DNA from 4 places in the Stenotrophomonas sp. STEN022 genome. Region 3 is predicted to be linked to each of the others. Evidence: predicted binding sites of a transcription regulator. Region 3 holds the regulator's gene; each other region holds the start of a gene.
What was found. Region 3 encodes FliA, which starts transcription of late flagellar genes. Its sites were predicted from a motif close to TAAAGTTTNNCNNNCNNNGGCCGATAA; they were not measured.
Positions count from the first base shown of each region.

Region 1 (7,886 bases), on a different contig from region 3:
CTCTGTCACCCCGGCCAGCCACGATCACGGCGTCGCGCACAGCGCGGCGAGCAACAGCGGAGACACCCCGATGACAGCCACCCCGATCACCCTCATCGAAGCCGTCACCCAGGCCTTGGCATGGGAAATGGAACACGACCCGTCGGTGCTGGTGCTGGGCGAGGACGTGGGCGTCAACGGCGGCGTGTTCCGCGCCACCGCCGGCCTGCAGCAGCAGTTCGGCTCGCAACGCGTGCTCGATACCCCGCTGGACGAAACCACCATCGCCGGCCTCACCGTCGGCCTGGCTGCGCAGGGCATGAAGCCGGTGGCCGAAGCCCAGTTCGATGGCTTCGTCTATCCGATGGTCGATCACCTGATCTGCCACGCCGCACGCCTGCGCAACCGTACCCGTGGCCGCCTGCATTGCCCGATGGTGCTGCGCGTGCCGTGGGGCGGTGGCATCCGCGCGCCGGAACACCACAGCGAAGCCAACGAAGCCATCTTCACCAATGTGCCGGGCATGCGCGTGGTGCTGCCGTCCAGCCCGCAGCGCGCCTATGGCCTGCTGCTGGCCGCGATCCGCGAGCCGGATCCGGTGATCTACATGGAGCCAAAGCGCATCTACCGCCAGTACAAGGAAGTGGTCGTCAATGACGGCGAAGCACTGCCGCTGGACGTGTGCTTCGTGCTGCGTGATGGTACCGACGTGACCCTGGTCACCTGGGGTGCGCAGGTCAAGGAAGCGCTGGAAGCGGCCGACAAGCTGGCTGGCGAAGGCATCAGTGCCGAAGTCATCGACGTGGCCACGCTGCGTCCACTGGACTTCGCCACCATCGCCGAATCGGTGGCCAAGACCGGCCGCTGCGTGATCGTGCAGGAAGCGCCGAAGACCGCGGGCTTTGGCGCCGAAATCGCCGCGCGCCTGGCCGAAGAATCGATCTACGACCTGCTGGCACCGGTCGAGCGCGTTGCCGGCTATGACACCCACATCCCGCTGTTCCGCCTGGAGATGAAGTATCTGCCCAGCGTGGAGCGGATCGTGACCGCCGCCAAGCGCGCGGTCGCGGTGGGCTGACATGCTGGCACGCTTGATTGGCAGCTACCGCAGCCAATACCGCAACCCCCTGCAGTTCCGTACCGGGCAGATCGTCGAGCTCGGTGTACGCGACGAAGAATGGCCTGCCTTCGCCTGGGTGAAAACCAGCGAAGGCAGCGCCGGCTGGGCGCCGGTGGCCTGGTTGCAGGTATTGGACAATGGCCGTGCCGAAGCGCTGCGTGACTACAGCGCACGCGAGCTGGACGTTGACCGCGGGGAGCAGGTACGGCTGCATCACGAACATGGTGGCTGGTGGTGGTCCGAGCGCGCCGATGGCGCACAGGGCTGGCTGCCAGCGCGCGAACTTGAATTGCTGGAAGAGAAACTCACATGAGCCAGACCAAGAATTTCAACCTGCCCGACCTGGGCGAAGGCCTGCCGGACGCGACCATCGTTGAATGGTTCGTCAAGGAAGGCGACGTGATCAAGCTCGACGAGCCGCTGGTGGCCATGGAAACCGCCAAGGCCGTGGTCGAAGTGCCTTCGCCGTATTCCGGCAAGGTACTGAAGCTGGCCGGCGGCGCTGGCGACATTGTTGTGACCGGCCATGTGCTGGCGAGTTTCGAGCTCGACCCCAACCTGCCGCAGCGCGCGGAAGGCCAGGACACCGGCCATCACCACGGCGCGCCGGCCGAAGCAGCGCCTGCGCCGGTTGCCGCGCCGGCACCGGTTGCTGTCGCTGCCGCCGAGCGTGCCGATGAAGGCACCGTGGTCGGCGCGATGGTCAGCTCCAATGCCGTGCACACCGAGCAGGCCGTGGCCGTCGGTGGCGTCAAGGCAGTGCCGGCCGTGCGTGCGATGGCCCGCAAGCTGGGCGTCGACCTGGCCCGCGTGCGCGCCACCGGCGCCGAAGGCGCGGTGACGATGAACGATGTGAAGCAGGCGGCGGCAAATCCGTCCGCCCTGCTCCCCTCTTCCACTGGAACAGTGGCAGTTGCATCGAGCTCCACTGCAGCTGCCGTACCCTCACCCCAACCCCTCTCCCAAGGGGAGAGGGGCTCAAGCGCTCGCACCCCCTTGTCTGCCGCTGGCAAGCCGATGCGTACCGCCCCTCCGGGTGTGGTCGCCAAGGGCCAGCCGGAACCGCTCAAGGGCGTGCGCCGCAATATGGCGCGGGTGATGGCCGATGCGCACAGCAAGGTCGTACCGACCACGCTCAGCGACGACGCCGACATCCATGCATGGGCACCGGGCAACGACATGACCTCGCGTCTGGTCCGTGCCATCGTCAGCGCCTGCCAGGCCGTGCCAGCAATGAATGCCTGGTTCGACGGTGACAACCTCACCCGCACCCTGCACGCGCAGGTCGATATCGGCATCGCCGTGGACACCGACGACGGTCTGTTCGTGCCGGCGCTGCGCAATGCCGACATGCTCGATGCGCGCGGCGTGCGCGAAGGCATCAACCGTCTGCGCCAGCAGGTCGAAGACCGCTCGATCGCACCGTCGGAGCTGAGCGGCTACACCATCAGCCTGTCCAACTTCGGCATGTTCGCCGGTCGCTACGCCACTCCTGTGGTTGTACCGCCGTGCGTTGCCATCGTTGCCGCCGGCCGTGCCCGCTTCCAGGTCACCCCTGTGATGGGCGGCATTGAAACCCACAAGGTCATCCCGCTGTCGGTCACCTTCGATCACCGCGCCTGCACCGGCGGCGAAGCGGCGCGCTTCCTGCGCGTGCTGATCGATGATCTGGCGAAGATTCACTGACAGTTTTTTTGTAGCGTTATTTGAGGCCCGCAGCGATGCGGGCCTTTTTTTTGGCCTGGGTTTGTTTTGGGGCCTTCTTGTGACTTGCTTTGGGTCTGCTTGCTAGAAGCTTCCCCTCACCCCAACCCCTCTCCCGCAGGCGGGAGAGGGGCTAGCAATGCGTCGGCTCGTAGTGCACTAGCCCCTCTCCCGCTTGCGGGAGAGGGGTTGGGGTGAGGGCAGCTCTTGATCTTGATCTTTCACTCAACTCCCACCAGCCCAAAAAAACATCACCCACCTGTAACGCCAAACCACAACTCCAGCGCTACGATTGCGCCATCCACATCTACAAGCAAACCCACCATGGGCACCTGGACCTGCAGCAACTGCAAGGAAGTGAACGAAGACAGCTTCGACCAGTGCTGGAAGTGCGGCACCCATGCCGATGGCGCACCGCCGCCACGCGACTTCCAGCCTGAGGCCGGGCGCAGCTGGATGCAGCCACCACGTTTGATCGACTGTCCGCGTTGCCCTGGCATGCGCATGGAATTCATCGGCCGCAAACGCTTCCACGAAGGCTCGCAGGCCATGCCCTTCCTGCTGGGTGATATCGGCGAGTTGTTCGTCAACCGCGAGGAATTCGACCTGCATGCCTGCCCGAGCTGCGGCAAGGTGGAGCTGTTCCTGTCCAATCGCGTACGCTGAGCACCGCAACCATCAACGGGCCGACGATGCGTTTCCAGCGCTGTTTGATCCTGCTGTTCGTGGCGATGTACCTGCTGATGCTGCTCGGCGGTACCGCGCTCAAACCCGGTTATTCACCGCTATCGCAGTACATCAGCGAACTCGGCGCGACTGGCAGCGAACACGCCCGACTGATCAGCCTGTTCGGTTTCATTCCCGTCGGCGTGTTGGCGGCGCTGCTGCTGTTCGCATTCGCACGGACAGCGCCTGTGAGCGGGGCAAGTCGACTCGGCTACTGGCTGCTGATGTTCGAGCCGCTGGCGTGGATAGGCTCCGCGCTGGCGCCCTGCGACCTTGGTTGCCCGATTGGCGGCAGCCTGTCGCAATCGCTACACACGCTGCTAGGCGTGTTCACCTATTTCGGCACCGCACTGGGCCTGATGCTGCTGGCCACCACACCTGCAATCCGCACCACCACGCGCGTGCTGTGGATTACTTTGGCAGGACTCTGGCTGCTGCTGTTCGTGTTGATGGGACTGGAACCATTGCACGCTTGGCGTGGACTGCTGCAACGCCTGGAGGAGTGGAGTGTGTACAGCGTGTTGTGCATCAGTGCATGGCGATTGAGCGCTTCTGCACCTGTTGCCGACAATGCGATAACACGCGCCCACCAATAGCGGGTGTACGCTGCGCTCCTCTGTCACCGGAGCATCCGCATGAGCCACCGCAGCCGCCTTGCAGGTTTCATCATTGATTGCCAGGGCAGCGACAGCGATGCCGCCGCCGCGTTCTGGGCGCCCGCACTCGGTCTGAAAGCCGAGCCCGGCTACACCGAGGACGATGGCGCGCAATACGCCGAACTGATTGGCGCGCCGGCCGAGCTGCACGTGGAAGTGCAGCGCGTCGACCACGCATCACGCGTGCATCTGGATATCGAAGCCGACGATATCGATGCCGAAGCCGACCGGCTTGAAGCGCTGGGCGCACGCCGTATCGGCAAGGTCAAACGCTGGTGGGTGATGGAAGCACCTACCGGTCATCGCTTCTGCATCGTGCAGATGAAGCATCCAGAACGTGGCGCACCACCCAACACATGGAAGTAGCGCGGAATTTTCACGACAGCAGGCCTTGCGATGTGCTGGAATGCCGCCCCAACTTCAAAGAGTCGACAGCATGGGTTTGATCACCGGAATGATCGTGGGTGCACTGGGCGGCCTGGCCCTGGTCAACATCCTGGCACTGATGGCAAGGAACAGCGGCAGGCCGCACGACCTCACCAGCTTCAGCTCCGACGAGAATGTTACGGCCAAGGTTGATGCCTGGGCAGGCCAGCAGGGTTACCGCATGGTCCGCGACATCGATGGCACCCGCGTGTATCGCAAGGGCAACAATATCCTGACCTCGCCGATGTATCTGGAACTGAGTCAGGACGGGAACAAGTACAGCATCAAGAGCTATACCCAGATCAACGGCTTCATCCTTCGCGGTGATATGGCACTGACCGGCGACACCTTCATCGCCAAGCTGCCACGATCGATGGCCAAGAAGGCGCAGAACATCCTGTTCGCGTCCTTGAACGTACCCGGCCTGCCCTGAGCGTGGAACAGCGCGTTCGCCGCAGGCAATGCACAACACGGGGATAATGTGCGCTCTGAGTCCACCGGAACCACAGCAATGCATTCCCCCGCTTCGCTACAGAACGCACGTGTGCTGGTTGCCGGTGGCAGCCGCGGAATCGGCCTGGCCATCGCCCAGGCCTTTGCCCGCGAAGGCGCGAAAGTCAGCATCTGCGCGCGCGGTGCAGCAGCGTTGCAGCAGGCTGCCGAACTGCTGCTACGCGATGGTGCAGCTGCCGCGCACACGCAGCAATGTGATCTCGCCGACCCGGCGCAGATCCAAGCCTGGATCGATGCCGCTGCGGCCACATTGGGTGGCGTCGATATCCTCATCAACAACGCCTCCGGGTATGGCAACGGCAATGACGATGCCAGCTGGCAGGCCGGTTTCGATATCGACCTGATGGCTGCGGTGCGCGCCAACCGCGCCGCCCTGCCCCATCTACGTTTGAGCACGGTGCCGGCCATCCTCAACATCAGCTCGATCAACGCATCGGTGCCGACGCCGCGCGCAGCGGCCTACTCCGCCGCAAAGGCCGCGTTGAATTACTACACCACCAGCCTGGCCACCGAACTGGCGCGCGAGCGCATCCGGGTCAACGCGCTGGCACCGGGCTCGATCGAATTCCCCGGTGGGCTATGGGACCAGCGCCGCGACAGCGCCCCCGAACTCTACGAACAGATCCGCACCAAGATCCCGTTCGGCGGCTTCGGCAATGTCGAGGATGTGGCCAACACCGCCGTATTCCTGTGTTCGCCAGCGGCGCGCTGGATCACCGGCCAGGTACTGGCGGTGGATGGTGGGCAGTCGCTGCCGGCCTGAGCCTCGCCTGCCGTTTGTGGGAGCGGCGTAAGCCGCGAAGCTGGGGCACTTACAGATCGCCGGCTTCGCGGCTTACGCCGTTCCCACAAACCAACCAAGCTCAACCAGAACTCACACCAACTCCGCCGCTCCAACCACCCGCACGCCCGGCTGCGGATCCAATACCGCCTGCACCAAGGCGTCGGCAATCCGCGTGGCCGGATTGATACGCCATGCCCGCGGCAGAACCGGCGCCAGCGCCCCCAGCACCACGCTGGCCAGATGCTCGCCGGCACGCCGCTCGGCGCGGTCGCCACCAATCAGGCCCGGGCGCACCAAGGTCAATGAAGCAAAACCCAGCGCGCGAAGATCCTGCTCCAGCTCGCCCTTGACCCGGCTATAGAACACCAGCGAACGCGGATTGGCACCGGCCGCCGAGTTCAACGCAAACACTTCGCAGCCGTTGGCCCGTACCGCCTGCGCGATCGCCAGGGGATAGCCATGGTCGATCTGCCGGAAGGCCTCACGCGAGCCGGCCTGCTTCATCGTCGAGCCCAGTGCACAGACCACCGCATCCACCTGCCAGCCCGGCGCCACCGCCGCCAACCCGGCGAAATCCAGCACTGGATTGAGCAGCCTGGGGTCGGTGCGCGCCAGCGCGCGCCGGGTCGGCGCCACCACGCCATTGCAGCGTGGGTCGGACAGCAGGCGCTGCAGTACCTGCGCCCCGACCAGACCGGTCGCGCCAGCCAGCAATACCCGCATGATGTGCTCCTGTGATCGGCTGCCATTCAAGCCGGCTGCTACCTTGCCGATAATGGGGCTTGGACACCACCTCCGGCTGCGCACAGGCGCCGCCGCAACCCGCCCGGACTCCTGCGCAATGGCCGACAGCCCCGACGACTCCTCCGCTTCCCGCAGCAGCGGGCTGGGCCGCATCCTGTCCCGGCGCACCGCGCCACAGGCGGCTGCAGCGGTCGAGGTCGTAGCCAACGGGGGCGGTGGCATGGCGATGCTGCAGCGCCTTTTCATTGGCGCCAACGCACCGGAACCGGTGTTGGCGGCCTTCGCCCAGGGCATGTGCACCCTGCCCGGTGAACTCGGCGACATGGGCCAGCGCCTGCACAGCGCACACGCCGAACAGGATTGGGAACGCTACGGCCGCCTGCTGCGGCAGTTGATCGACAAGTACATCCGCACCGTCGAACTGGAAGCCTCCCACACCAGCAACAGCCAGGCCGAGCAGCTGCGCGACATGCTGCGCGACACCCTCGGCGCGGTGCTGGCCAGCCTGATGCAGCAGTCGCCTGAGCTCGAACAGCAGGCCCAGCGCATGGGCGAGGAACTGCGCACCTGGCGCAGCGGCCAACCCTTGCAGCCGGTGGCCATCCATCTGCGCGAGCTCTGCCACCAGGTCGGCGTGCGCAGCAGCAGCCTGCAGGAACAGCGCGACCTGCTGCTCAACCTGTTCGACATGCTGCTGGAGAACATCTCCGAACTGCTCGATAGCGACAGCTGGCTGCAGGGCCAGATCCGCTCGATCCGGCAACTGCTGGCCGGACCACTGGACGCCAACTCGCTGGAGCAGACCCGCAACGATCTGCGTGAGGTGATCTACCGGCAAGGCCTGCTACGCGAAGGCATCGATCAATCCAAGCAGGCGATGAAGGACCTGATGGTGGACTTCGTCGAGCAGGTGGACGGCATGGTCACCGAGACCGGCGAATTCCACGATCGCATCGCCAGCTATTCCATTGCAGTACGCCAGACCCGCAGCATCTCCGACCTGACCCAGCTGCTGCAGGATGTGCTGCAGGACACCGCCCGGGTACAGGCACAGGCCGCACGCGCACGCGACCATCTGGCCAATGCCCGCGCCGAGGCCAAGGCCGCCGAGCAGCGCGTGCAGCAGCTGGAACGCGAGCTGGAAGAAGCCGGCAGCCAACTGCGAACCGACCCGCTGACCGGCGCCCTGAACCGCCGTGGCCTGGAGCAGCAGTTGGGCGAATTGCTGGCCGAC
Region 1 covers NZ_JBRREG010000099.1:7,333-15,218, reverse strand. Annotated here, with positions in the region: gene ACVOMF_RS17500 (alpha-ketoacid dehydrogenase subunit beta) at 1-1,057, shown strand, start outside; gene ACVOMF_RS17495 (SH3 domain-containing protein) at 1,059-1,412, shown strand; gene ACVOMF_RS17490 (dihydrolipoamide acetyltransferase family protein) at 1,409-2,785, shown strand; gene ACVOMF_RS17485 (hypothetical protein) at 3,128-3,469, shown strand; gene ACVOMF_RS17480 (DUF998 domain-containing protein) at 3,496-4,125, shown strand; gene ACVOMF_RS17475 (VOC family protein) at 4,165-4,551, shown strand; gene ACVOMF_RS17470 (hypothetical protein) at 4,622-5,044, shown strand; gene ACVOMF_RS17465 (SDR family NAD(P)-dependent oxidoreductase) at 5,123-5,887, shown strand; gene ACVOMF_RS17460 (NAD-dependent epimerase/dehydratase family protein) at 5,999-6,631, opposite strand; gene ACVOMF_RS17455 (GGDEF domain-containing protein) at 6,750-7,886, shown strand, end outside.
Region 1: the regulator FliA is predicted to act here: its motif matches at 6,658-6,684, upstream of ACVOMF_RS17455 (GGDEF domain-containing protein).

Region 2 (7,886 bases), on a different contig from region 3:
GCAGATTCTCGTTGGCGACGATCTGCTCGCGCTCGATGCGTTCGCGCAGGTCGCGCTGCATGCGCTGCATGGCACGCAGCAGGTCGCCTACCTCGTCGGCACGGGACAGGTCGATGGTACCGTCCAGCTTGCCGCTTGCAACCTCATTGGCCACATCCACCGCACCGCGCATTGCGTTGACCAGCGAGCGGGCGAACAGCCAGATCAGCGCCAAGCCGGCAGCGCCACCGACCAGAACGGCGATGATGATCAGCAGGGCCGACGCGCGATAGGTTTCCGCGGCCTGTTTGGCTGCGGCTTGGGCTCGGGTATTGTCGTTTGCAGCAAGCGCTTGCAGTGCCGCATAGGCCTTGCGGTGCAGATTGCGGGTTTCGCCAACGAAGGTATCGATGGCGTCATCCGGCAGGTCCAGTGCCAGCATCTCACTGACCGCGTCGTATGAGGCCGCAGTCTTGCCCCAGTCGGCGACAAACGTGTCGAAGAGTTTCTTCTGCTCCGGGCTGTCGATCAGCTTTGGATACGCGGCGATGGTGGTATCGATCTGCATGCGCAGTTCGGTCGCGCGGGTTTTTGCGTCGGCTTTTACGTCGTCGCTGGCGCGGATCAAACTCTGATAGGACGCGTTGCGATACTCGCTGACCATACCGCTCAACTCACCGGTGGTACGGAGGCTGGGGGTACGCTTCTCAGCGAGGTCGGTGGTGGCGTTGTTCAGTGAGTGCAGGCCGCGATACGCGACGACGCCCTGCAACAACATGACGAACAGCACGACGCCGAAAGTCAGCATCAGCTTCGGTTTCAGTTTCAGCGAATTGATCCACTGCATCTTGCGTGATCTCCGGGAACAGGCCCCGCCATGTCACGGGCGCGGGGTGACACGCCGGCTGAGCCGGCGTGACGAAAGGCGGATTACTTGATGTTTGCCAGCTTCAGGTTGGCCGGCGATGCCACTTCGATTTCGGCGCGCGACGCGTCGCGCTGGATCTTGCCGATCACGCAGACGGTCTTGCCTTCCAGGGTCTCCAGCGGGAAGCCGAACTTGCTGCGGTTGCTGCCGGCGATGCGCGCCGAGAAGGTGTGGCGCGGGAACATGCCGCCCATGTGCAGGAAGGTCGGCTGGCCTTCGGAGCCTTCGGCGTAGCGGGCCTTCTCAACCTTGCCACAGACCATGCCGTCCTTGCCGGCGAAGCGCGCGGCGGTTTCCGGCGGGATCATCTCGGCATCGGCGGCGGCGTCGAACGCGACGGTCGCCAGTACGGTGGCAGCAAACAGCGGAAGTACGTGCTTGTACATCGGAAACTCCGGGAAGGGATTGGGGGCCGGTCGGGGAGGACAGGCATGCAATGGCTATCGGCCTGCGGATGCCGCGCTTGAGTTGCATGCGCGAAAATGTGATCGGCTTTGCGAAACGGCTGTTCAGGCCGCTTCGTTGGCAGCGCTCGGTTGGCCGAGGTCGGCGGTGTCGAGCAGGGTCTCGATATCCAGCAGGATCAGCATGCGATCGTCCTGGGTGCCGATGCCGGAAATGAACCGGGTATCGACGGCGGCACCAAACTCCGGGGTCGGGCGGATCTGCTCTGCGTTGAGCGGGATAACGTCGGAAACGCTGTCCACGACGATGCCGACAACGCGGTCCTCGACGTTGAGCACGATCATTACGGTGAAGGCGTCATAGCGGGCTTCGTCCAGGCGCAGCTTCAGGCGCAGGTCGATGACTGGCACGATGGTGCCGCGCAGGTTGATCACGCCCTTGATGTAGTCCGGTGCGTCTGGGACGCGGGTGACTGCGTCGTAGCCGCGGATTTCCTGCACCTTGAGGATATCCACGCCGTAGTGCTCGTTGCCGAGGGTGAAGCTGAGGTATTCGCCACCGGTGGTGTCGGCGGAGGTGCTGCGGGAGTCATTCATGGCGGATCCTGGTCCTGGCGGGCTGCCGATGTGATGCGGCTGAAGCACCGGTATCGGCGTTGTGGCAAGGGACTTTAGGAGGCCAGCGGGAGAAGCCCCGATGTGATTCGGCGTCGAGGCTGAAATGTGCGATGCATCAAGTTTCAGGCCGCCAGTTTTCCGTCATCTCGGAGGCCCTGACAGCGCCGTTCCGACCTGGACACCGCCTGCGGATGCAGGCGGGGTTGTGCGCGGCTTTGGGCGGAGAAAGTGCCGTCGTCCAGGGTTCAAATTCGGATGTCCGCCAGGGTGTCCACCTCAATCGCCATTGCTGCGTGCCTTGCGTAAACGATCAATGCGGAAGATATAGCGCTGGATGCTGTTGTCCGCGCCGCGCGGCAGGTCGTCGAAGCGCAGCCCGATGCGGGTCATCTCCGTGCCATTGGGCTGCTTCTGTTGGCGCAGGTTGCAGACCACCAACGGGGTTGGAATCGGGGCGCTTTCAGGGATCTCCAGCAGGCAGTTGTAGCGGTTCTGCAGCTTGAGCAGGTTCTGATCGGGCGGCAGCAGCAGTGCGATGCCGCCGGCGCTTATGTCCAGCACCCGCCAGCGAGTGGCCTCGCCGCCGTCTGGGTCAGGCAGCACGCAATACGGCGAATCGCCAACCGGGGTCTCCAGTCGGTAGAACTCGCGCCGCTGCAGGTGATAGACCTCTTCCGGCAGTGGCACTTCAAAGGCGACATGGCCGTCGCGCTCGATACGTCGATGGCCTTCCAACTGGAAGCGCACCGTGACCTTGTCTACCTGGCCGAAGCAGAGCAGGTCGTTGGCGGTCTCGACCGTGCGGTTGATCGAGGGCACCGGGCTGGCATCCAGTACGAGGTGGCGCATGTCCACGTCCAATACCGCTGACGGGAAGGCCTGGTCACGCCCGTCCGGGTGCACATTGATCATCGAGCGTTGATCGATCATGGCCTGCAACAGGTGCCGCACCTGATGCGGGTTGCGCACCATGTAGCGGTCGTCGGCATACAGGTTGCCGGCGTGCGGGGAGGGCGTCGGTGCGGGCGATTCTTGGTCGGGCATGGACACGGTTGCGGTTGGGTCGATGATCGGCGCAGCGCTGATCAATGCGCTGCAAAGTGTGATAACGGCCGCCTTTTTAGCATCTTTAGCCGGACTGTTACGAGTTCCGCCATGCATCGGGGATTTGCCGACAGCGTTAAGGTGTTTGGCCGCTGTGGAACAACTGCCTTGCAGATAATCGAAATAACACTTCCATGCCAGCTTGATGGCGGCTGAATGTAGGTTTCATCTTTGAGAGTTTTGTGTGAAATATCGATGATTTGTGAGATCTATCACTGTTCTGCATATTGCGATCCCTGAGCATCTGCGACTACTTCCACCGCAGTACCCTCATAAGCAAGGGAACAGCAGATGAGCAAGGAAGCAGCAGATCAGTTCGATCAGTTGGGAGCGCTCTATGAGGACATGGCGACATGGCCCTTCCGCAAGTACATCGAGACACCAAGCGTGTTCGCTGCGCTGGGGCGGTTGGAAGGTTTGGATGTCCTCGAGTTCGGCTGCGGTAGCGGCTACTACTCACGGTTGCTGAAGCGTGCCGGCGCACGCATGGTGGTCGGCTATGACCTTGCCGAAGGCATGCTCGATTATGCGCGTCGTTGCGCCCAGCGCGATGCGCTGGACATCAGTTTCTGCTCCAGTTTGGAGGAGGCTGGCAATGCGGCGTTCGATGTAGTGCTGGCGGTCTATGTGCTGCCTTATGCCACGACGCTGGCTGAGCTCGATCAAATGGCGGCGCAGATGCTGGCGCCACTACGTGCGGGTGGCAGGCTGATTGCCCTGCCCATCCACCCGCAATACGCACCTGCGCCCAATTATTACCAAGGCTGCGGCTTCATGCTGACGCCGGATGACAGCACGCAGCCACATCGCGAAGGTGGGCGCCTGCGTCTGGATCTGCGCTATCGCCAGTACGACGCCAGCGTGCACGCCTGGTACTGGTCGCAACAGGCAATTGAGGCGGCATTGCGCAAGGCTGGCGCGGACGCGATCCAATGGTCCAATCCAACGCTCGCGGCCAAGCACGATTTACCCGAGGTGCCGCCAGCACTGCAGGCGTATGTGCATGAGCCACATGCGGCAATCATCGGGTGTCGCAAGCGCTAGCTGCGATTGCAAATAGATAGTGTTTTCCGGCGACCGCGGAGTTGCCGCCAATGAACCAACTATTCGTTCCTGCCCCCGGCCGAACATCCGGGGTGCTGAGCGATCCTGAGGATCAGGTAATGTCCATTGAAGTGGAAGTGCGACTTTCCATCGAAGCGGTGGATGAGACTGAGTACCGTGCCTTCCATCGGGAGAGTCAGGCTTCTTTTTTCTACGATTGGCGCTTCCTGCGCGCCGCGGAGCACTCACCGTTGCTGGCGATCAACGGCGCGTTCTATCTGCTGGCACGCACTGATGGTCGTTTGGTAGGGTTCTTGCCTGCCTATCTGCAATCAGTGCATACCGTCGATCCGTTCGGGTTGCTGGCGCGGACTGCGGGAATAGAGAGTGACCGCGGCCAGAGCGCGCTGTTCAGTCATGTAATGCACTGCTTTGACAGCGAAGTGATGGCGTTGCCTGGTGCCGCCGTCGAGGCAGCACTGGTGCGCGCCTTGAAAGCGCTGGCAGTTTCTCTGCACGCGCACTATGTGGGGGTTCTGAACGTGGCGCACGAGCCAGCACGACAACAGCTGGCGGAGCAGGGTCTGGAAGTTCGTTATCTGGTTGACAGGTATTTCATGGACATGAGCCGCTTCGATGGGTTCGACGCGGTACTGAAGGCGCTGCCCAGGGATGGGCGCTATGAGATGACCCGACAGTTGCGCAAATTCGCTGCCGCCAACGCGCAAATCGGGCTGCACGCTCCGCCTTTCGATCAGCGCCTGGAGCAGTTGACCGAACTGTGTCAGCAGACCACTGCGCGCAACGGCACCCCGCAGTACTTCCCTGCGCAGGCGCTGGCCCGTTTCGTGCGGACCTGCGATGGGCTGGTGCGGCTTGTGCTGATTGAAGACAAGGGTGTGGTCGTGGGCGGACTCATCTGCTTCGTTGATGGTCCGCTGATGTGCATCTGGTCGGCGGGCATGCGTTATGACCTGACCGAGTACAGTCCCTACACGGTCAGTTTTGCGTATGCCTACGAGTGGGCATTGGCCGCCGGTGTGCGCACCATCGAAGCTGGGCGTTTGAACGCGCGCATCAAGACCCGCCTGGGGCTGCAGCCCCTGCCGCTGTATTCGGCGACCAGCATTGTGGCCGCTTGAGTTCTATCCGTTTCGCCACTCCAAGGGAACTGACATGGGCACGCTGCATCCGAAGATTCTTCCCGACGACTTCTGCGCCTTCTCGCAGACGCTGGAGGGCAGGGTCAGGTCCCGTCATCACGCCGAGTACGCCAGCTGGTATTACAGCACCGCGTGGAACAAGCGTGATTTTGAGCGCTATCCGGAGTACATCGTCCGCGCCGCGTCCATCGACGATGTAGTCAAGAGCGTCAACTTCGCCCGCTCGCACCGGCTGCGCGTAGCCTTGAAGGGATCCGGGCATAGCTATGCTGGCAGTTTCTTCCACCGTGGTGGCGTATTGCTGGATCTGTCAGCGCTGAACATGATAGACGTGGATGCACAGCACGAGCGGGCAACGGTTGGGCCTGGCGTTACCAGCGGCATGCTATCCGATGCCCTGGCACCGCATGGGTTGGCGTTTCCAACCGGCCATGGTAGCAACGTAGGATTGGCGGGCTTCCTGCTCGGCGGCGGTCTGGGCATCAACTGCGATGCATGGGGTGGCATGAGCACTTTCAATGTCATTGCAGTGGATGTGGTGACTGCAGACGGACGATTGCTGCATGCCAATGAGACCGAGAATGCCGAAGTGCTGTGGGCGGCGCGTGGTGGCGGTCCGTGCTTGTTCTTCGCGGTGGTTCGTTTCCATCTGAAGGTATGGCCGAAGCCGAAGGCAATCCTGGCACGCAGCTACCCGGTGGATGCGGTCAACCTCAAACATGTGCTGCGGGCACTGTGCACGCGGCGCGATGATCCGCGCATGCAGATCATGGTGGCGCTGGGTGGTGCGGAGGGATTGCCTGCAGCCTTGAGCGCCAGCGTCTTCTGCGACGACATGAGGCAGGCCACCGTGCTGCATGAGGCTTTGCGCGCGGATGTGGATCCGTGGGTGGGGGAGTTCGGTGAGCGGGCGCTGGGCAGCTTCGACCCCATCTATGAGCAGACCCAACAGGCCATGGTCAGCAAGCGCTACCGGGCCGACAACATCATGAGCGACGCGGTGGAGCAGGTCGCTGATGCGCTGCTTTCCGGCATGCGGGCCCGGCCTTCGCCGAGGACGTTATCGCTGGTGATCATGCGGCCGGAGCGCGGCTATGGCGACGCGGCGTACTCGTTGCACGGGCGGATGTCGGTATCCACCTACGCGCAGTGGAACGACGAGGACGAGGACGAGCTGAACCGGGATTGGCTGCGCGGCGTATACGACGAGCTGGCCCGATTTGCGACCGGCAGTTACATCAATGAGTTCGACCTTGAGACGCGCTCGCAAGAGGTAGCCAGTTGCTACTCGGAGGACAGCTGGTGGCGACTGCAGCGGCTGCGCCAGCGCTATGACGCGGCGGGTGTCTTCCCGGGTGTGTCGGTGCTGGGGGCGGACGTCGCAGAGCGCGAGTATGTCGCGGGCTGAAGCGTGGCGGTAACCGGAGGGATCGCTGCAGGGCGACACAAGGAATCTGGCTGACGCAAGGATGGGCAGATGCTGTACGGCGTCAACAACGCGCAGCGGAACGCCATGGCGCCCGACGATGGCGAGCAGAACCAAAGGTCCTGCCCGCCATCTCCATCGCTGGCTTAGAACTCCTGCCAGTCATCCGTGCTGGCAACCGGTGTGCGGCTGGCCGGCTTGGGGATGGCGCGCAATGCTGGCCGTCCACGCGGCGGCGCCGCGCCTGGGCTGGCAGCGACCTTGGCCAACGTTGCACTGACCGAGCCAGCCAGTCGGAACTGCGCGACCGCCTCGGTGAGCTGGAGCGCCTGATCCTCCATCGAGCGTGCTGCGGCGGTGGCTTCTTCGACCAGCGCAGCATTCTGCTGGGTGCTTTCGTCCATCTGCATGACGGTCTGGTTGACCTGGTCGATACCGGTGGACTGCTCCTGCGAGGCAGAGGAGATGTCAGCCATGATGGTGGTGACGCGCTGCACCGAGGCAACGATCTCGTCCATGGTGTTGCCGGCGTTGCGCACCAGTTGCGAGCCCTCGGCGACCTTGTCGACCGAGTTGTCGATCAATCCCTTGATCTCCTTGGCCGCTGCCGCCGAACGCTGCGCCAACGTGCGAACTTCAGAGGCAACCACCGCAAACCCGCGACCTTGGTCGCCGGCACGCGCTGCTTCCACCGCTGCATTGAGGGCGAGGATGTTGGTCTGGAAGGCGATGCCATCGATCACGCTGATGATGTCGGCGATCTTCTTCGACGAGGCTTCGATCGCGCTCATGGTGGTCACCACCTGCCCAACCACGCTGCCACCCTGTGCTGCGACCTCGGCGGCACCGCGTGCGAGCTGATCAGCCTGGCGCGCATGCTCTGCATTCTGGCGTACGGTGGAGGTGAGTTCCTCCATGGATGCAGCGGTTTCCTCCAGGTTGGCCGCCTGCTGCTCGGTGCGGCGTGAGAGATCATCGTTGCCGGTGGCGATTTCGCTGGCCGACAGGCTGATACTGCCGCTGGCCGCCTGGATACGCGAGACGATGCTGGTCAACTGATCCATGGTGGCGTTGCCATCGTCACGCATGCGGGCAAAAACCCCGCGGAAATCGCCTTCCATGCGCTGGGTCAGATCGCCCTGGGCAACCGCCTTCAGCAGCTGCGAAAGGTGTCCAAGGTTGTCCTCCGTGGTCTCCATCAACGAGTTGACGCCACCGAC
Region 2 covers NZ_JBRREG010000026.1:1,387-9,272, reverse strand. Annotated here, with positions in the region: gene ACVOMF_RS07645 (methyl-accepting chemotaxis protein) at 1-826, opposite strand, end outside; gene ACVOMF_RS07640 (hypothetical protein) at 910-1,293, opposite strand; gene ACVOMF_RS07635 (chemotaxis protein CheW) at 1,417-1,908, opposite strand; gene ACVOMF_RS07630 (flagellar brake protein) at 2,206-2,973, opposite strand; gene ACVOMF_RS07625 (class I SAM-dependent methyltransferase) at 3,325-4,077, shown strand; gene ACVOMF_RS07620 (GNAT family N-acetyltransferase) at 4,197-5,219, shown strand; gene ACVOMF_RS07615 (FAD-binding oxidoreductase) at 5,254-6,648, shown strand; gene ACVOMF_RS07610 (methyl-accepting chemotaxis protein) at 6,813-7,886, opposite strand, start outside.
Region 2: the regulator FliA is predicted to act here: its motif matches at 1,959-1,985, upstream of ACVOMF_RS07635 (chemotaxis protein CheW).

Region 3 (7,886 bases):
GGCCATGCCGCGCCCTGGGTAATCGTCGCCGAGCACCGGCACGGTCAGGGCAGCGGGATTGCAGATGCGGGTGTCGACCGGAATGGCGTCTTCCCAGACACGCTCGCCGTGACGATCCTGCATCAGTTTCAGGGTTTCATTGCCGGCGCGGGTGCGGCGGTCGAACAGCGTCGGCAGCACGGAGATCGGCAGGGGGCGCTTGCGCGAGCGCTCGACCATCTCACCAGTACGGACCATGCCGTCCAGGCCGTGCAGGGCCAGCGGCTCGGCCTGGGTCGGGATGATAAGGCGGTCGGCGGCGGCCAGTGCATTGATCATCAACAAGCCCAGCGTCGGTGCGCAATCCAGCAGGATGTAATCGTGCTGCTCGCCGTGCCGAGCGAGCGCCTGCTGCAGGGCAAGGCCCAGACCAGGCTGGTTGGCGCTGCGACGTTCCAGCGTGGCCAGCGAGGCCTGCGCGCACAGATAGTCCAACCCGGGAATATCACTGTGGCGGGCGAGCGCAGCAATCTCATGTGGTGGCGTGGCGAACAGTTCCTGCACGCCCTGCGGCACCGGCTCAACCGGTACGCCGAAGGCGCGGGTCAGCGAGGAGTGGGGGTCCAGGTCGATCAGCAGCACCTTGTGCCCGCGAGCGGCCAGGCCGCGGCCCAGCGACAAAGTGGTGGTGGTTTTGCCGACGCCGCCTTTTTGGTTGGCTATGGCCCAGATGCGCATCATTGGACTCCTTCGATGACCGCCGGTACCGCGCTGCGAATGGCACCTGCGGCAGAGGTGCCGCCGTTGTCGTCCTCATCGCTGGTACTGGCTGTGGTGTTACCGGCAGCCGGCAGATCGGCTGCCGCTGCCGAATCGGCGAGGATGATCACCATCACCCGCCGGTTGCGGTTGCGCCCTTCGGGCGCATCGTTGCTTTCGCGTGGACGGAACTGGCCGTAACCGACCATCGCCAGTCGTTGCGGCTGCACGCCATGGTCGGCGAACAGGTGCACCACGCTGGCGGCACGTGCGGCCGACAGTTCCCAGTTGGATGGGAACTGCGCGGTGGCGATCGGCAGATTGTCGGTGTGACCTTCGACGCGCACGCCGTTGGGCGCATCGAGCAGAACATCGGCCAGGGTGCCGAGCGTGTTGCGAGCGCTGGCGTCCAGGGCTGCCGAACCAGTGGTGAAGAGGATGTCGCTGTTGATCTCGACCTCGATCCACAGCTCGGTGCGACGCACGGTGATGACGCCCTGCTTGACCAGCGGCGCCAGCGACTGGCTGAGGCGGTCGGCGATCTGGTTGAGCTGGCGCTCGGCGCGCTGCAGCTGTTCCTGATTGTGTGCCGACACAGGCATGCGCATATGCGATGCCATCGACGGCAACTGGGTTGGGTCTGCCAGTGCGCCACCAGTCATGCTAGGTGCACTGATTACCGAGGGCGAGTCGTAGCCGCCGCCCTGCAACTGCTTGTTGCCCACCTGCACCTGGCTGATGGTGCGCGGCGCGCCGCCAAAGGCGGTGGTCAAGGCGTCGGCCATGACCCGATACTTTCCTTCGTTCAAGGATGAGATGGCGTACATCACCACGAAGAAGGCGAGCAGCAGCGTCATCAGGTCGGCATAGGGGATGGCCCATGCTTCGTGGTTGGCGTGCTCTTCGTGGTGCTTGCGACGGGCCATGATTCAGTTCACGAAGCCAGCCAGGCTGTTCTCGATATTGCGCGGGTTCTCGCCCTGGGCAATGGCGATCAGGCCTTCGATGATCATTTCACGCTCACGGCAACTGCTGGCGATCACGCCCTTGAGCTTGGCCGACACAGGCAGGAACAGCAGGTTGGCCGAGGCGATGCCATAGATGGTCGCGGTGAACGCGGCAGCGATGCCGTGGCCGAGTTTGCTCGGGTCGGCCAGGTTTTTCATGACCGCGATCAGGCCAAGCACGGCGCCGATGATGCCCAGGGTTGGGGCATAGATGCCCATACCTTCGAATACCTTGGTGGCGGCCAGATCCTGTTGCTCCTGACTGCCGAGTTCGATTTCCAGCATGTGGCGGATGGTGTCCGGCTCGACGCCATCGACCACCAGCTGCAGGCCCTTGCGGATGAACGGATCGTCCTGCAGCTCGACCTGCGGTTCCAGGCCGAGCAGGCCCTGACGGCGGGCGATATTGCTCCAGTCCACGATCTGCTGGACCAGCGCGCGACGGTCGCTGGCAGGTGGGCGGATCACCCAACGCACGATCTTGAAGGCGTGCTTGAACACGGCCGGCGAGGTGTGCAGCAGGATTGCTGCCAGGGTGCCGACGATGACGATCACAAACGCAGCAGGTGACCACAGCGAGGACAGGCCGGCGCCCTTGAGGATACTGCCGCCCACCAGGGAGGCGAGGGCGAGGAAGAGTCCAATGATGCTGAGTCGGTCCATGGTGCGTATATCGGCCTCGTTGTAGCGGTCTTGAATCAATGAGCGGTGCAGCTGTTGTTGCTGTAGCTGTTGTTAGCCCCTCTCCCGCCTGCGGGAGAGGGGTTGGGGTGAGGGCAGCTCTGGCTTTGAAAGCTGGAAGCACCCCTCACCCGCCCCGTCTTCGCGGGGCCGCCCTCTCCCGCAGGCGGGAGAGGGGACTAGCAGGATCGCGAGATTGCAGGCGGCTTGCGTCTGCATTGCTTACCCCTGCACTCCACGCAGCCCATCCACATCCAGAATCAGTGCCATGCGCCCATCGCCAATCAGAGTCGCGCCGGCATAGCCGTTCAAGCCGCGCAGTGCACGTGGCAACGGTTTGATCACCACTTCCTCGCGGCCGCGTACCTGGTCCACCACCAGCCCGAAGCGGGCTTCGCCCATCTGCAGCACGACGATGGTCAGCAGCGTCGACGGTGCCGGGGTGATGCCCAGCCATTGACGCAGGTCCAGCAGGGCCAAGGTGTGGGATTTGCGGTCCAGCACCGCGCGACCATCAAACCAACCCAGCGAGGTGGCCGGTGCGTGCAGCACCTCCATCACGCGGGCCAAAGGCAGGGCGTAGACGTCCTCGCCAGCTTGCACCAGCAGGGTCGGCAGGATCGCCAGGGTCAGCGGTACGCGGATCAGGAAGCGGCTGCCACGGCCCAGCTCGGACTGGATCTGGATCTGGCCGCTGAGCTCGCGGATACGCGACTGCACCACGTCCATGCCGACGCCGCGGCCGGAAATATCGGTGACTTCCTGCTTGGTCGAGAAACCGGGCAGGAATACCAGGTGCAGGCACTCTTCGCTGCTCAGGCGGGCGGCGGCTTCCGGGTCGAGCAGGCCCTTGTCGCGGGCCTTGGCGCGCAGGCGCTCCGGGTCGATGCCGGCGCCATCGTCCTGCACTTCGATGCTGACGTAGTCGCCTTCCTGCTGTGCGGACAGGCGCACCCGGCCCATGCGCGGCTTGCCTTGGGCTTCGCGCAGTTCCGGCGATTCGACGCCATGATCAATGGCGTTGCGCACCAGGTGCACCAGCGGGTCGGCCAGTGCTTCGACCAGGTTGCGGTCCAGTTCGGTATCGGCGCCGATCAACTCCAGATCGACTTCCTTCTGCAGTGAGCGGGCAACGTCGCGGGCAACCTTGGGGAAGCGCGAGAACACCTTGCCGACCGGCTGCATGCGGGTGCGCATCACCGCCGATTGCAGGCGCGCGGTGGCGATGTCCAGGGTGGAGACTGCACGGTCGAGCTCTTCGTCCTTGAGGCGCATGCGCAAGGTCTTGAGCCGGTTGCGGGCCAGCACCAGTTCGCCGATCAGGTTGACGATGGCATCCAGCCGCTTGGTGTCCACGCGCACGGTGTGCTCGGGCTCGGCAGCCTTCGCGGCGCCTGGTTTGGCTGCGCCTGCTGCAGGGCGAGCGGGTGCGGCGGGTGCCGCGGCCGGCTTGGGCTTGGGCGCAGCAGGAATCGCCTGCACAGCGACAGCGCCAGGAGCAGCACCGCCATGCAGCTTGTCCAGCAAGGCTTCGAACTCGTCTTCGTCGATCAGGTCGTCGCCGGGCTTTGCCGCAGCGATCGGCTGGGCACCGGGCGTACCGCTGCCATGCAGTTCGTTGAGCAGGGCTTCGAACTCGTCTTCGCTGATCAGGTCGCTGTCACCCGCCGGCGCAGCGACCGGCTGCGCGGCTGCGATGACTGGCGCGGCGCCAACATCGAACTGCGCGATCAGTGCAGCAGGTGCATGCTCCGGTTCGGTGCCCGAAGACACGGCGTCGAGCATGGCCTGCAGCCAATCCAGCGACTGCTGGGCGGCGTCGAAATGATGCGCCAGCAGTTCGGCCTTGCCGGCCCGCGCCATGCCCAGGGTTTCCTCGGCGGCGTGGCACAACTCCACCATCGGGTGGATCGCCAGAAAACCGGCGCCACCTTTCAGTGTGTGGAAACCACGGAATACGGCGTTGAGCTGGTCGCTGTCGTGCGGTGCCTGCTCCAGCGTCACCAGCTGCTCGCCGAGGCGATCCAGGATTTCCTGCGCTTCGAGGATGAAGTCGGCGGCGATGTCGTCGGCAAAAGCGCTCATGGCTTACAGCCCCAGGTCCGAGAGCAGGTCGTCTGCGTCCACCTGTGACACGGCATGGCGGTCCAGGCCATTGACGGCGGGGCCAGCCAGGCCCTGGTTGCGGGCTTCTTCTTCCGGCGGCGGCAGGCCGAGCGCGCCAAAACCTTCATGCACGCGACGGACGATGCCGACGACGCGGCGGATGATCTGTCCGGTCAGGTCCTGGTAGCTCTGGGTCAGGGCTACTTCGGTGAGGTTGTGGCGGATGCGTTCGAGGATTTCGCCCTGTTCGGCATTCAGCCCGTCCGCACGCAAGCGCTCGGTCAGCGCGCGGCATTCTTCGGCCAGATCGAGCGTGCGATGGGTGGCCTGCTCGGTCATCTGCACCACGTGGTCCAGGCGCGCGCAGGCATCATCCAGCTCACCCGCTTCGCTGGGCACGCTGGGTAGTTCGCCCAGCGCCTGGCCCAGTTCGCGTGCAAGCCGGCCCAGTCCGGACATCATCGGCTGCGTGCGCAGGGCGGCGAGTGCGTCGATTTCCCGGCGCCAGCCAGCCTCATCGCCACTCTCCAATGCTGCCAGTGCGTCCTGCAGGCGCTGCACAAGGGCCGATTTGTCGCTCAATGCTTCCCCGGGCTGGTTCATCAGGCGCTCGCTGCCAGGCGTTCGAAGATCTTGCCGAGCTTCTCTTCCAGCGTCTGCGCGGTGAACGGCTTGATGATGTAGCCGTTCACGCCGCTCTGTGCGGCCTCGATGATCTGCTCGCGCTTGGCCTCGGCGGTAACCATCAGTACCGGCAAGGTCTTGAGCTTGGCATCGTTGCGGATGGCCTTGAGCAGCTCGATGCCGGTCATCACCGGCATGTTCCAGTCGGTGACGACGAAATCGAACGACTGCGTCTGCAGCATCGACAGCGCGGCATGCCCGTCCTCGGCTTCGGCGGTATTGGTGAAGCCCAGATCGCCGAGCAGGTTCTTGACGATGCGACGCATCGTCGAGAAGTCGTCAACGATCAGGATGCGCATGTTCTTGTTCAAAAGGCTTTCCTCTTCATGGTTCTTCGAGCCCGGCGTCGGCCGCCTCGAAAATCTTCAGTCGGCTACGCAGGCGCAGCGTGGCCTGACCGTGGATCTGACAGACGCGGGATTCGCTGACGCCCAATACCGCGCCGATTTCTTTCAGGTTCAATTCCTGCTCGTAGTACAGCGACAGCACCAGTTGCTCGCGCTCGGGCAATTGGCCGATGGCCTTGCCGAGCTCGGCGCCGAACTGGCTGCGCTCCAGCACCTGCTGCGGGTTGGGGCCGCCGGTGCTGGGGGTGTCCAGCTCACCCTGGTCTTCGATGCGTGATTCCAGGCTCAAGACCTGGCCACGCGAGGCGTCTTCGACCAAGCGCATGTATTCGGGCAGCGGCAGCTCCATCGCTTCGGCCACTTCACTGGCGCTGGCCGCACGGCCGCTGCTCTGCTCAAGGCGGCGGATGGTGGCAGCGGCATCGCGGGCGCGGCGGTGCACCGAGCGCGGCACCCAGTCGCCACGGCGGATCTCGTCGATCATCGAGCCGCGGATGCGGATCGATGCGTAGGTTTCAAACGAAGCGCCCTGTTCGGCGTCATAGCTGCGCGAGGCCTCGATCAGGCCCATCATGCCGGCCTGGATCAGGTCATCGACCTCGACGCTGGCGGGCAGGCGCGCGGCCAGGTGGTGGGCGATGCGGCGTACCAGGTCGGCGTGGCGGGCAATGCAGTCATTGGCCGCGTTGCGCTGGACCTCACGGTATTGGGCGGCTGCATTGTTCATGCCTTCACCTTCTGCTGGATGATGCGTTCCAGGAAGAACTCAACGCCGCCGCGCGGGGCGGTTGGGGCTTGCCAGCGCGCGGTGCGGCGGGCGATTTCGTTGATGGCCAGCGAGGCCGGCGCGGAAGGGTAGAGCTTGACCACCGGCTGCTGGCGTTGCACCGACAGGCGCAGCCAGTCGTCCTGCGGCACGCAGCCCAGGTAGTTCAGGGAGACATCGATCAGGAACTTCTCGCAGACCCGCACCAGCTTTTCGTACAGGGCGCGGCCTTCGTTCGGGTCGCGCACCATGTTGGCGACGACCTGGATGCGATCCACGCCGCGCTCGCGCGAGAGCACCTTGATCAGTGCGTAGGCATCGGTGATCGAGGCCGGTTCGTCGCAGACCACCACCACGGTGTCCTGGGCGGCCTGGCAGAAGGTCAGTACGCTGTCGGTGATGCCGGCGGCGGTGTCGATGATCATCACATCGAGCTCGCGTTCCAGCTCGGAGAACACATTGACCAGGCCAACGTGCTCGGCAGGCTGCAGCTCAGCCATGTGTCGGCGGCCCGAGGCGGCGGGCACGACCAGCACGCCGTTCGGGCCTTCGATGATGACTTCTTCCAGCGTGGCGCGGCCGGCGACCAGATCGGCCAGGGTGTGCTTGGGCTGCAGGCCGAGCACCACGTCGATGTTGGCCAGGCCCAGGTCGGCGTCGAGCAGCAGGGTACGTTTGCCCATGCCTGCCAGTGCCACGGCCAGATTGGCCGAGACATTGGTTTTACCTACACCACCCTTGCCGCCAGTGACCGCGATGGTGCGTACCGGGCCGGCGGGTTCGTGCCGGGTTGCCGACAGCGGGAAGGTGTTGGTCAGCTTGGCGTACTCACGCGACTGCATTGTTCAACTCCGTGTTGCAGGGCATATCGGCCGCGCGGCGCAAATCTTCAAGGCGGAGTACAAGATTTGCGGCAGAGGCCCGATAAAGGTCTTCCGGGACGTCCTGGCCGTCGGTCACCCAGGTGATCGGCAGGCGGTGATCGACCGCCACCGACAGGGCAGAACCGAAGCGGCCGGTCTCGTCCAGCTTGGTCAGCACCACGCCCTGCGGGTTGGCGGCGCTGAAGCGGCGCACCACTTCGTCCATGTCCTGGAAGGCGGTATTGGCCGGCAGCACCAGCAGGGTGCGGATCTGGCCGGCGGCGCGCAGCCACTGCAGCTGGGCGGTGAGGGCGCGGTCGCGCTGGCCCAGGCCGGCGGTGTCGATCAGCACCAGTTTGTAGTCGGCCAGCTTCTGCAGCAGCTGATTGAGGTCGGTGCCGCTATTGGCCTCGTGCACGGCGATGCCGAGCTGGCGGCCGAAGCCGTACAACTGCTCGCGGGCGCCGATGCGCTGGGTATCGGTGGTGACCAGGGCCACGTCGCGGGCGGCATGGGCTTCGGCGAAACGGGAGGCCAGCTTGGCGATGGTGGTGGTCTTGCCGGCGCCGGTGGGGCCGACCAGGGCGATCACGCCGCCGGTTTCCATCGGGTCGACCGGGGCGATCGGCAGCTTCTTGGAGATCAGCCCCAGCATCAGGCCGCGGGCGCGGCTGGGGTCGATGTCGGCCGGGAT
Region 3 covers NZ_JBRREG010000130.1:689-8,574, reverse strand. Annotated here, with positions in the region: gene ACVOMF_RS19190 (ParA family protein) at 1-717, opposite strand, end outside; gene motD (flagellar motor protein MotD) at 717-1,667, opposite strand; gene ACVOMF_RS19180 (flagellar motor protein) at 1,668-2,408, opposite strand; gene ACVOMF_RS19175 (chemotaxis protein CheA) at 2,649-4,511, opposite strand; gene ACVOMF_RS19170 (protein phosphatase CheZ) at 4,515-5,135, opposite strand; gene cheY (chemotaxis response regulator CheY) at 5,135-5,527, opposite strand; gene ACVOMF_RS19160 (RNA polymerase sigma factor FliA) at 5,541-6,290, opposite strand; gene ACVOMF_RS19155 (MinD/ParA family ATP-binding protein) at 6,287-7,171, opposite strand; partial or broken gene ACVOMF_RS19150 (AAA family ATPase) at 7,158-7,886, opposite strand, start outside.

Region 4 (7,886 bases), on a different contig from region 3:
GCGCCATCATCGGTATGCTCGAGCTTGCGCAGAGGCATGCCGATCAGGGGCGTCTCGATCGGGCGGCCATTGCGGTTGCATATGATTCGGCACACGGTCTGCTGGAGTTGATCGGTGACATTCTGGACGTGGTGCGCATCGAGTCTGGCCACGTCAGCCTAAGCCCCAAGCGTGCAAATCTGCGCGAGATGACCGAGTCGGTTGTGCGGGTGTTCAATGGACTAGCCCGGCAGAAGGCCTTGCATCTGATAGTGGAGCTGGACCCAAGCGTGGATCGTGATGTGTCGATAGATCCGATGCGGTTCAAGCAAGTGCTGTCCAATCTTGTCGGCAATGCCATCAAGTTCACCGATCGTGGGAAGGTCACGATCCGGGTCAGCGCTGTCTCGGTGGGAAGAGCGCAGCTGGGTCTGCAACTTGAAGTTTCAGATACCGGAATAGGCATCGCAGATGCTGATATCGCGCGCCTGTTTGATCCCTTCGCGCAGGCCGATCACGGCCACAGCACGCGCGGTGGTACCGGTCTTGGTTTGCCGATATGCAAGTTCCTGTGTGAGCTGATGGGGGGAGATATATCCATCCGCAGCAGGCTTGGCGAAGGCACGTCGGTGGTGCTGAATCTGCCGTTGGAGGTACTGCCTGCGATTCCGGGAGCGGCCGAAGCTGTGCAGACGGTGGATGCCAAGCACCCAAGCTTGAAGGTACTGGTGGTTGATGACCACTCTGCCAATCGCAGCCTGTTGACCCAACAGTTGGTATTTCTTGGGCAGCGCGTACGCAGCGCATCCGACGGGCGTGAAGGCCTTGATTGTTGGCTTGAGGAACGCGTCGATATTGTCGTGACCGACTGCAACATGCCGGTGATGAATGGCCATGAGATGGCAAAGGCCATTCGCCGGCATGAAAAAGCTGCTGGCTTGCCGCCTTGCGTGATCATCGGCTTCACCGCCAACGCGCAGCCGGAGGAGCGGGCCAAGTGCATAGCCTCGGGCATGAATGATTGTCTTTTCAAGCCGGTCAGCCTCAGCACGCTTTCCAGCATGCTGGTTGCGCTGGGTGAGGCTGCCGATATCGGGGCAGCAGAGCCGCGTCTGCAACAGATCCAGGACATTGCCGCGACGCTGCAGGAGTTGACCGGAGGTGACGCTGCGATGACACGTAGTCTGGTCGTTGAAGCGCACAAGAGCTTCGTACGTGACCTGGCCGAGCTGCTGGCTTTGCTGCCACGATTCGAACCGAAGGGGATGTCCAACCTTGTCCATCGCATCAACGGTGGCGTGCGTCTGTTGCAGGTTACGCATCTGATGGAGATCTGCGAACGAATTGAGCTTCTTTGTGAACAGCCTGAGGTAGAGCTCGGCGAGGTCACAGCAAACGCACGGTTCATTGCGAGCGAACTGCCCGAGGTCATCGCGGTGCTGGCTGCCATGTGTAGGCGCCAAGCGGAGGCCAGATAGGCCGGTGTAGCCCCTCAGGCCCCGGGTTAAGCCCCCGGCGGCGCCAAAAAAACCCGCGGCGATCCTGTCCAACGGCAGTACTTCGTCGGCGGCACCCAAGCGCACGGCGCTACCTGGCATTCCCCATACGACCGAGCTTGCTTCGTCCTGGGCCAAAGTGGTCGCACCGGCCTGTTTCATCTCCAGCAGGCCGCGAGCGCCATCTTCGCCCATGCCGGTCAGGATCACTCCAACTGCATTGGCGCCGGCATTCTGTGCAACGGAGCGGAACAGCACATCGACCGCGGGCTTGTGCAGGTTGACAGGCACGCCGTCGTCAACCCGGCATCGCCAGCGCGCACCATCGCGTATCACCCGCAAGTGGCGACCGCCAGCGGGTAGGTAGGCATGGCCGGGCAAAATGGCTTCACCGTCGCTGGCTTCGCGTACCGACATCGCCGAGTGACGATCCAGACGCTCGGCAAAGGCGGTGCTGAAGCTGGCCGGGAGGTGCTGGGTCATCACGATGGCGGGCGCATCGGCTGGCATCATCTCGAGTACCACGCGCAGGGCTTCGGTGCCGCCAGCTGAAGCACCGATCGCGATCAGGCGATCGGTAGTGCGGAAACCGAGACTGTTGGCGCTGGCCGGCCGCTGCGGCAGCCGACGTGGGCCGCCGGCGATGGTGCGTACCCGCGATCGGGCCGCCATCTTCACCTTGCTGCGGATTTCTTCTGCGTACGCGTCCAGGCCGCGGGCGACGTCGAGCTTTGGCTTGGCGACAAAATCCACAGCGCCCAACGACAAGGCCTGCAGGGTGGTATCGGCGCCGCGCTCGGTCAGCGACGACACCATCACCACGGGCATCGGGTGCAGGCGCATCAGATTCTCGAGGAAGGCCAAGCCGTCCATGCGCGGCATCTCGACGTCCAGGGTCAGCACATCGGGGTTGAGCCGTTTGATTTTCTCGCGAGCCAGCAGCGGATCGGCGGCGGTGCCTACAACTTCGATGGCCGGGTCGGCGGCGAGGATCTCGGTCAGCACCTGGCGGACCAGGGCCGAGTCGTCGACGATCAAGACCCGGCAGGGTGCCTGCAGGCTCATTCAAACAACTCCACGCCACCACTGACCGGGGTGTGCGACAGGCGGGCGCGAACGGCGGTTTCGGTGGCGACCACTTCGGCATCGTGGGCATGCGGCAAGCGCTGCACCACTACGCGACCGGTGATCGGGAAGAACCAGATCTTGCGCGGATGAATGCCGCATAGATCTTCAGCAACAATCGGGATGTGCTCAGCACGCAGGTACTGGCGCACGAACTCGGCGTTGCGGGTGCCCACCGGATTGCTGGTGAAGCCCTTGAGTACGTTGGCGCCACCGAACACCTTGGCTTCCAGGCGTTTGCGGTGGGCGCCGCGCTTGAGCAGGTCATTGATCAACAGTTCCATGGCATAGCTGCCGTAACGTGCGGGCGCGCCGTCGCCTACATTGCCTTCTGGCAGCAGGAAGTGGTTCATGCCACCAATGCCGAGGATGGGATCGCGGATGCAGGCCGCCACACAGGAGCCGAGAATAGTGGTCAGCGCGGTATCGTCGTCCACCACCAGGTACTGGGTTGGCAGCAGCTTGGCGGCAATCGTCTGGAAACGGGTGTCGCGGTAACGCATCACCTCATCGGGGTAGTGCTGCGGGTTCTTCATGCGCCATTCCTGCGGCTGCGGCGGTACAAGGTGCGGCCGCACGGCTGGATCAGATCGGCTGCGTGCAGGTAGTTCTCGGAATGACCGGTGTAGAGCAGGCTGTCATCGTCCATGTGCTGCACCAGCCGCGACAGGATGCCGCGCTGGGTTGGCTTGTCGAAGTAGATCATGACGTTGCGGCAGAACAGCGCATCGAATGGGCCGCCCACGTCGTAGCGGTTGGCCAGAAGGTTGAGCGGACGGAACTCGATCAGGGCGCGCAGGGCAGGGACTACCCGGCACTTGCCTTCATTGGGACCACTGCCACGCTGGAAGTAGCGACGCTTCATTGCCGGGTCCAATCCTGCGATACGGTCCATCGCGTAGACACCCTGGCTGGCGGTGGCCAGCACCTGGGTATCAACGTCGGTGGCGATGATGCGCACCGGCGGAGTCATCGATGAGAACGCCTCGCAGGCGGTGATCGCCATGGAGTAGGGCTCCTCGCCAGTAGAGGCAGCGCACGACCACAGCTTCAGCGGCGCACGTGACGCACGCGCCTGCAGTTCCTCGCGAAGCTTGTCGAAATGATGCGGCTCGCGGAAGAACGAGGTCAGGTTGGTGGTGAGCGCATTGGTGAATGCCTGCCATTCCTCGCCGCCGTGCTGTTCCAGCTGGTCCAGGTAATCCTTGAACGAGCGCAGGCCCAGGTTGCGCAGCCGCCGCGACAAGCGGCCATAGACCATGTCGCGTTTGGCCGGCGCCAGTGCGATGCCTGCACGCGCGTGGATCAGCTCGCAGACGCGGCGAAAGTCACGGTCGTTGAACTCGAAGTCCCGCTCGTTGCTGTCCATATCGATCATGGGGTCTGTGCGCTCAGCTGGCCAAGGCCAGGGTTTGTGACGGGTTTGCCACGGCAGGCTTGGCACTCAGCTGGAATACCGCCACTGCCTCGTCAAGCAACGTGGCCTGTTCTTCCATCGCGCGCGCAGCGGCGGTGGCTTCCTCCACCAGGGCGGCATTCTGTTGGGTGGTCTCGTCCATCTGCATGACGGTCTGGTTGACCTGCTCGATGCCGGCAGACTGTTCCTGCGAAGCGGCGGAAATCTCGGCCATGATGTCGGTGACGCGTTGTACCGCGGTCACGATTTCGCCCATGGTCGAGCCGGCCTGCTGCACCAGCTGCGAGCCTTCGTCCACGCGCTCGACCGAGTCCTCGATCAGCGTCTTGATTTCCTTGGCGGCAGCCGCCGAACGCTGGGCGAGGGTGCGGACCTCGGCGGCAACCACCGCAAAGCCGCGACCTTGTTCACCGGCTCGCGCGGCCTCGACCGCAGCGTTCAGTGCCAGGATGTTGGTCTGGAAGGCGATGCCATCGATCACGCTGATGATGTCGGCGATGCGGCGTGAGGACTGCTGGATCTGACCCATGGTGGTGACGACTTCGTCGACCACGAGACCGCCGCGCGAGGCCACGCCGGCAGCACCGATGGCGAGCTGGTTGGCCTGGCGGGCGGACTCCGCGTTCTGGCGAACGGTGGAGGTCAGTTCCTCCATCGAAGCAGCGGTTTCCTCGAGGTTGGCAGCCTGCATCTCGGTGCGGCGCGAGAGATCGGCGTTGCCGGTGGCAATCTCGCCCGCGGCCAGATTGATGCTGTCAGCCGACTGCTGGATGCCCGAAACAATGCCTGCAAGCTGGGTGACGGTGCTGTTGGCATCTTCACGCATGCTGGCGAAGACACCCTGGGCGTCGCCGCTCAGTTTGACGGTGAGGTCGCCATCGGCAAGCGCCTGCAATAGGCGCGATACCTCGCTGAGGTTGTCGTCGCTGACCTGCATCATGTTGTTCAGTGAACGGACCATGGCATGGAAGTCGTGTTCGAAGCGGTCCTCATCGCCGCGCTGGCTGAAGTCGCCGGCAGCTGCTGCGCCGCCCAGGCGCTTGATCTCGCTGTTGATGGCGGCGAGGTTGCGCTTGATTGCGGCCATTGTGTCGGTGATGACGCGCTTGTCGCCCGGCAGCAGCGGCATGTCCTGGCTGAGGTCACCAACGGCATATCGCTGCGCCAAGGCGATAACCTGCATTTTCACGTCGATGTGATTGCTGACCAGGACGTTGGTTTCTTCCACCATTACCCCGTAGTCGCCGGGGAAGCTGCTGGAATCGATCCGATAACGGATCATGCCGGCATCGTGCTGGCGTGCCATCTCGGCCTGCGCACCAATCACCGCGCGCAGTTGGTCCTGCATGTGCGACATGCTGCTGAGCAGCTGGCCAGTCTCGTCCTTGCTGGGCGCAGCGATGCGGTTGTCCATGCGGCCGTTGGCAATGGCGGTGGCGACGGCGGTTGCGTTGCGCAGCGGCAGTACGATGCGGTTACCGATGATCCAACTCAGCGCCAATACCAGCAGTACCAGCACACCGCCAGCGACCGTCATGATTGCGGTGAATTTCAGGGCCTGAGCTTGCAGGTCGTCCATGTAGACGCCGCTCGATACCACCCAGTTCCATGGGGTATACATCCCGGCATAGGCGAGCTTGCCGACCACACCATCCTTGCCTGGTTTGGCCCAGCTGTAGGCAACGTAGCCACCGCCCTTGCGTGCAGCCTCGACCTGGTCGTAGTACAGGCGCACGCCATCCTCGCCTCGGAAGTCCTTCATGTCCTTGCCAACCAGATCGGCACGGAATGGATGCATCAACAGCACGTACTTGTTGCTGTAGATGTTGAAATAGTTGACGTCGCCGTCGGAGCGCATCTTCTGTAGCGCGGCCATCGCGTACTTCTGTGCGTCTTCCAGCGGCATAGCACCGGTTTCTGCTTCCTTGGCGTAGTGGTCGAGCACGCCGTAGCTCATTTCCACCTGGGCACGCAGCGCCTCCTTGCGGGTCTCGTACAGGTCCAGGTACTGCATGCGCGCCGCGATGACCGACAAGGCGATGACGCCAATGACGATCAGCGCGGTCAACAGGTTCAGCTTGCGCCTGACCGAGATATTGGAAATGTAGTTGTTCCAGAGCGAGGAGATAGTCATCGAATCCGCCGGTTACCTTGCGGTATCAGCGCTGCGTGAAGGGATAACGGGTTATCGGCCGGAAGGGGCGCGAATTGAGGGGCAGGACGTGAGCGGCTGGCGGGAGCAGTTGATCCGTTCACGTATGCGAAGAAGGGCGACGGTTTCTGTGGCAGCTGTTTGTGGGAGCGACGTCAGTCGCGAAGCTGGCAGTGTTTGAGGTGCCGTGGTCGGTCGACTTATGGCGTGGCAGATTCGCGGCTGGTGCCGCGCGCAGCAGGAGCGGATCAGGCACCGAGCTTTGCTGGAGTTGTTGTAGGGCCTGCGTCAGCCGCGAAGCCGTTGGTGCTTGAAACGCTCGTGTTGCGCCGACTGATGGTGATGTGGCTTCGCGGCTTGCGCCGCTCCCACAAGAAAAAAATCCGATGCCAGGGACTGGCATCGGATTTCGGGTGACTCAGTTGCCCGGGTTGGCGGCATTGCCGTCAACGCCGAGAAACCTGCTGATTAGAACTCCTGCCAATCCGAGTCGGCGAGTTCAGCTACAGCCGTGCGTGCGCCTGCGGTGCGACGACGCGGTGCCGGTGCTGCTGCCTGGACGGCAGGGCGGGGCGCCGGTTCACGTACGGAAGCCGGGTTGCCGGTAACTGCAGCGCCTTCTTCCAGCTGGAACACGGATACCACGCTTGCCAGCTGCGCAGCCTGCTCTTCCATCGAGCGGGCCGAGGCAGTGGCTTCTTCCACCAGTGCGGCGTTCTGCTGGGTGGTTTCGTCCATCTGCACGATGGTCTGGTTGACCTGCTCGATACCGGCGGACTGTTCCTGAGAGGCAGCGGAAATCTCGGCCATGATGTCGGTCACGCGCTGCACCGAGGCGACGATCTCGCCCATGGTGGTGCCCGCCTTGCGGACCAACGCCGAACCATCGGCGACCTTGCCGACCGGGTCGTCGATGAGGCCCTTGATTTCCTTTGCCGCACCCGCAGAACGCTGTGCCAACGTACGAACTTCCGAGGCTACCACGGCAAAGCCGCGACCCTGTTCGCCAGCACGTGCGGCTTCCACCGCAGCGTTCAAGGCCAGGATGTTGGTCTGGAAGGCGATGCCGTCGATGACCGAGATGATTTCAGCGATCTTGCGCGAGGACTGCTCGATCTGGGTCATGGTGGTCACCACTTGGCTGACCACTTCGCCGCCCTGCGAGGCTACCGAGGCAGCGCCGATGGCGAGCTGGTTGGCCTGGCGTGCCGACTCGGCGTTCTGGCGCACGGTGGAGGTCAGTTCCTCCATCGACGCAGCCGTTTCTTCGAGGTTGGCGGCCTGCTGCTCGGTGCGACGGGACAGATCGTTGTTGCCTGCGGCAATCTCGGTGGCAGCCGAGTTGATCGACACCGACGACTGCTTGATGCGGCCGACAATGCCGGTCAGCTGCTCGGCGGTGGCATTGGCATCGTCACGCATGGTGGCGAATACGCCCTGGTACTCGCCGTGCATGCGCACGGTCAGGTCGCCGCGGGACAGACCCGACAGCAGGGCGGAAATCTGCTCCAGGCTGCTGGCATTGGCGTCGAGCAGGCCGTTGATCTGGCTGGCCAGCTGCAGGAAGAAGCCGTCCTTGTCTGCGGTCTCGATGCGGCCGCTCAGGTCGCCGGCGGCGGCAGCCTCGATGATGCGCGCAACTTCCTTCTCGACCTGGGCTTCGGTGCTGCGATCGCGCCACTCAACGACGTGCCCAACGGCGACATTGTTGTCGTCG
Region 4 covers NZ_JBRREG010000026.1:9,571-17,456, reverse strand. Annotated here, with positions in the region: gene ACVOMF_RS07670 (ATP-binding protein) at 1-1,457, shown strand, start outside; partial or broken gene ACVOMF_RS07665 (protein-glutamate methylesterase/protein-glutamine glutaminase) at 1,515-2,540, opposite strand; gene cheD (chemoreceptor glutamine deamidase CheD) at 2,537-3,136, opposite strand; gene ACVOMF_RS07655 (CheR family methyltransferase) at 3,133-3,978, opposite strand; gene ACVOMF_RS07650 (methyl-accepting chemotaxis protein) at 3,992-6,151, opposite strand; gene ACVOMF_RS07645 (methyl-accepting chemotaxis protein) at 6,638-7,886, opposite strand, start outside.
Region 4: the regulator FliA is predicted to act here: its motif matches at 6,203-6,229, upstream of ACVOMF_RS07650 (methyl-accepting chemotaxis protein).